2 regions of the Pseudoxanthomonas sp. PXM04 genome follow, and region 2 is predicted to be linked to the other one. Evidence: riboswitches for the same ligand, from Rfam matches in the RefSeq annotation. Region 2 holds a riboswitch; the other holds the start of a gene.
The links. A riboswitch is a leader RNA that binds a small molecule or an ion and turns the genes downstream of it on or off. The one in region 2 is predicted to bind glycine.

Region 1 (2,380 bases), on a different contig from region 2:
CTCGATCATCGTCACCGAACAGGGCCTGGCGGATCTGCGCGGCCTCTCGCCCAAGCAACGCGCGCGCGTGCTGATTGCGCAGTGCGCGCATCCGGATTACCGCGACGCGCTGACCGACTATTTCGAACGCGCCCTACATGCCAGCTATGGCCGCCACACCCCGCACCTGTTGCCCGAGGCACTGTCGTGGCACCAGCGGTGGCTGGACACGGGCAGCATGAAGACCTGAAAGAGCAAGCGCTTTTCAACAGCCGCATGGCTGATCAATCCCCCTCGGTCCCCCTTCTTCGAAGGGGGAGGTAAAAGCAGAAGTCGCAGCATCGATAGCCCCCTTTGCAAAAGGGGGCGGGCACCTGCGCAGCAGGTGACGGGGGATTTGCTTTTGGCGCCAAGAGCAAATCCCCCTCAGTCCCCCTTCTTCGAAGGGGGAGGCATAAGCAAAGGCGCCACATCGATAGCCCCCTTTGCAAAAGGGGGCGGGCACCTGCACAGCAGGTGACGGGGGACTTGCTTTTGGCGCCAAGAACAAATCCCCCTCAATCCCCCTTCTCCGAAGGGGGAGGCAAAGCCAATGTCAGTCCCGCGCGGTTTCCGTCGCCTCGAACGCCACGCTGTACGCCACCGGCCCCTGCGGCCGGCTGCCATCCAGGGTCAACGCCATGAAGTATTCGGCCGGTGCGCCCTCGTAACGCAGCTCGGCCTCGTTCGCGAAACCGAAACGCGCGTAATACCCGGGATCGCCCAGCACCACGCAGCCGCCCGCGCCGGCCTGGCGCAACCGGGCCAGGCCGGCTTCGATCAGCGCGGCGCCGATGCCGGCGCCCTGGCAGTCCGGCGCCACCGCCACCGGCCCCAGCCCGTACCAGCCGGCCGCGCCATCGCCGATGGCCACCGGCGAAAACGCGACGTGGCCGATCACCCGCCCATCCTGTTCCGCCAGCAGCGACAGGGTCAGCTCGTCGCGCGCGCGCAACGCGTCGACGATCGCCGCCTCGGTGCCGCTGCTGTGTTCGGCAACGGCGAAGGCCTTCGTGATCAGGGCACGGATGGTGGGCGTGTCGGCGGGGGTTTCGGAGCGCAGCGCGTAGGCGATCATGGGGACAGGCAGGCCAGTGGAGCCGGTATTTTCACATCGGTCTCTGCTAAAGTGCGCGCCGGATGCAGGAGAGCGGAGCCGCACGGCTCCCGCCGAAGGCGCAGGCTCCCATAATCGCTCAGGCCCGGTTGCTGGACGCAGCCATCCACTGCATCCACCCACGCCGATCTGGAGAGAGGTCTTCGATGACCCGCCGAAGGGGCAAGCGGCCCACGCCGCCGAACTCTCAGGCAAAAGGACAGCGGGAGCGGCACCGGATTCCGGTCATGAATTGAGTGTTCCGTCCCACGCGTCTCCGCGCGTGGAGCGCGTGCGCGCAAGTCTTGCGGTGCCGGCCACCTCCCGTCGGAACCTTCTCCATGCTGCTGTCCCTGATCTACCTCGTCGCCATCACCGCCGAAGCCATGACCGGCGCGCTGTCCGCCGGCCGTCGGCGGATGGACCTGTTCGGCGTCGTCATCATCGCCTCGGTCACCGCGCTCGGCGGCGGCTCGTTGCGCGACATCGTGCTCGGCCACTACCCGCTGGGCTGGGTGAAGCATCCGGAATACCTGGGCTACACGATTGGCGCGGCAATCGTCGCCACCTTCGTCGCCCGCTGGATGCATCATCTTCGCCAGGCGTTCCTGTGGCTGGATGCGCTGGGCCTGGTCGCCTTCACCCTGATCGGCTGCGCGATCGCGCGCGAGGCCGGGCACGCGCCGGCCATCGTGGTGATCGCCGGCATGCTCACCGGCACCTTCGGCGGCGTGCTGCGCGATGTGCTGTGCAACGAGATTCCGCTGGTATTCCAGAAGGAATTGTATGCCAGCGTCTCGCTGCTGACCGGCGCGGCGTATCTGCTCCTGCTGCACGCGGGCGTGAATGAGTCCACCGCCACCCTGGGCTGCCTGGGCGGTGGCTTCCTGCTGCGGCTGCTGGCGATCCGCTACAACTGGGACGTGCCGAAGTTCGTCTATCGCGGCGAAACGCACTGATCGCATCGGGCGACGCGCGCATCCCGCGATGGCGCTCCGCGCAGGAGCGGCCCCGGGATTGCGCCGACGATCCGGAGAGAGGGGAACGGATCGCCGTCGCGCCCGGGCCGCTCCTGCGGCCCTCCACGATGCGGACTAGGCGGCCTGCGACACGTTGCGCTCGCGGCGACGGCGCACGGCGGCGGCCAGGCGTTCCAGCACGGCCACCGACGCGTCCCAGCCGATGCAGCCGTCGGTGATGCTCTGCCCGTAGGCCAGCGGCTGGCCCGGCACCAGATCCTGGCGGCCGGCGACCAGATGGCTTTCG
Region 2 (2,380 bases):
CGTGGTAGACGGCGTACATCGAGGCCATCACCGCCAGCAGCACCTGCGCGGTGCAGATGTTGGAGGTGGCCTTCTCGCGACGGATGTGCTGCTCGCGGGTCTGCAGGGTCAGGCGGTAGGCGGGATTGCCGTCGGCATCCACCGACACGCCAATCAGGCGGCCCGGCATGGAGCGCTTGTAGGCGTCGCGGCAGGCCATGAAGGCCGCGTGCGGGCCGCCGAAGCCGAACGGCACGCCGAAGCGCTGGGTGTTGCCGACCACGATGTCGGCGCCCATCTCGCCCGGAGTCTTGAGCAGGGTCAGCGCCAGCAGGTCGGTGGCCATCACGAACAGCGCCTGGTGGCCGTGGATGATCTCCGCGTCGCGGCCCCATTCCTCCAGCCAGCCGCTGGACGCGGGGTACTGCACCAGCACGCCGAAGTAATCGCCGGCGGCGAGTTTTTCATGGAACGCTTCGGTCGAACGGACGATGTCCACGGTCAGGCCCAGCGGCTCGGCGCGGGTCTGCAGGACTTCAATCGTCTGCGGATGGGTGTCGCCGGCGACCAGGAACACGTTGGACTTCGACTTGGCCGAACGCTTGGCCAGGGTCATCGCCTCGGCGGCGGCGGTGGCTTCGTCCAGCAGCGAGGCGCTGGCGATTTCCATGCCGGTCAGGTCGGTGATCATGGTCTGGAAGTTGATCAGCGCTTCCATGCGGCCCTGCGAGATTTCCGCCTGGTACGGGGTGTAGGCGGTGTACCAGGCCGGGTTCTCCAGGATGTTGCGCAGGATCACCTTCGGGGTGTGGGTGCCGTAGTAGCCCTGGCCGATGAAACTCTTGAACACCTGGTTCCGGTCGGCGACGGCGCGGATCTTGGCCAGCGCCTCTTCCTCGGTCATCGCTTCGGGCAGGGCCAGCGGGGCGGCGGACTTGATGTTGGCCGGCACGATGGCATCGGTCATCGCCTCCAGCGAGTCGTGGCCGACCACGCGCAGCATGTGCGCGATTTCGGCGTCGTTGGGACCGATGTGGCGGGCGATGAAAGCGTCGTGGTGCTCGAGATCGCGAAGCGAGGACGGAGTCTGGGACATGGGCAGGGGCATCCGGAAAAGGCATGAAGCCGGGCGTGCGAAGTGCGCACGTGGGTGCCCCTCTGTCCTTTTGCCTGAGAGTTTGGAAGCGCCGCGGACGAGGTCGCGGTGGTGCTTCGTGCCCCTTCGGCGCCGGCGCGTGGCCGATCTCTCCAGAGTGTTTGCAGCGGGGGTGGTATCGGGCCTGAGCGATTACGGGCGTTTGCGCCTTCGGCAGCGGGTTTCCCCGCTTCTCCCACCTGGTCTTGCGGCGCGGATTATAGCCTGCGGCCGCCCGCATCGTCCCGGTTGGCCTTACCATGTCCGGCCCCCCGCGCCGGCCATCCCTGTTCATGAATGCGCCCCCTTTCCGACTCCTGCGCCTGGACCACATCGTCCTGCGCGTCCGCGACCTGGCGGCCATGCGCGCCTTCTATTGCGGGGTGCTGGGCTGCACGGTGGAGCGGGACCGGCCGGAGCTGGGCCTGTTGCAACTGCGGGCCGGCGAGTCGCTGATCGATCTGGTGCCGGTGGACGGCAAGCTGGGCCGGCTGGGCGGGGCCGCGCCGGGGCCCGAAGGCCACAACGTCGACCACCTGTGCCTGCGGGTGGAACCCTTCGACCGCGAGGCGCTGGCGGCGTACCTGGAAGCGGCCGGGGCGACCCTGGCCGAATTCGGTGAGCGCTACGGCGCTGACGGCATGGGGCCGTCCCAGTACCTGCGGGACCCGGAAGGCAACACGGTCGAGTTGAAGGGCCCGCCGACTTCGCCGCCGGTGGACCCTTCGGTGGCCGGGAGCGCGCCATGACCGGCGTTCGCAAGCTGCCGTCCAACCGCCGCCTGGCCCTGCTGCTGGGCGGGCTGGCGATGTTCGGCCCGTTCTCGATCGACACCATCTTCCCCGCGTTCAACGCGATGGGCGCGCAGCTGGGCGCGGACAAGCTGGCGATGCAGCAGGTCATCAGCGTCTACCTGCTGACCTACGCGCTGATGAGCCTGGTGCACGGCCCGCTGTCGGATGCGTTCGGCCGGCGCAAGGTGATCCTGGGCGGGCTGTTCCTGTTCCTGCTGGCGTCGATTGGCTGCGCGCTGTCGCGCGACATGACCACGCTGCTGCTGTTCCGCGCGCTGCAGGGTTTCTCGGCCGGCGTGGGTTTCATCGTCGGCCGCGCGGTGATCCGCGACGTGCTGCATGGCGACGACGCGCAGCGGCTGATGAGCCAGGTGTCGATGATCTTCGGCATCGCCCCGGCGATCGCGCCGATCATCGGCGGCTGGATCCTGGGCTGGAGCGCGTGGCCGGTGATCTTCTGGTTCCTGGCCGG

Region 1: it holds a riboswitch for glycine, as region 2 does, so the genes downstream of both, IB228_RS16065 (trimeric intracellular cation channel family protein) here and gcvP (aminomethyl-transferring glycine dehydrogenase) in region 2, are expected to answer to the same signal.

The regions. Positions count from the first base shown of each region.
Region 1 covers NZ_JACVAG010000006.1:314,065-316,444, reverse strand. The annotation lists gene IB228_RS16075 (acetyl-CoA hydrolase/transferase family protein) at 1-229, shown strand, start outside; gene IB228_RS16070 (N-acetyltransferase) at 575-1,093, opposite strand; glycine riboswitch at 1,152-1,244, shown strand; glycine riboswitch at 1,255-1,346, shown strand; gene IB228_RS16065 (trimeric intracellular cation channel family protein) at 1,456-2,073, shown strand; gene IB228_RS16060 (3-deoxy-7-phosphoheptulonate synthase) at 2,209-2,380, opposite strand, start outside.
Region 2 covers NZ_JACVAG010000007.1:233,022-235,401, forward strand. The annotation lists gene gcvP (aminomethyl-transferring glycine dehydrogenase) at 1-1,087, opposite strand, end outside; glycine riboswitch at 1,128-1,241, opposite strand; gene IB228_RS17495 (VOC family protein) at 1,408-1,863, shown strand; gene IB228_RS17500 (multidrug effflux MFS transporter) at 1,860-2,380, shown strand, end outside.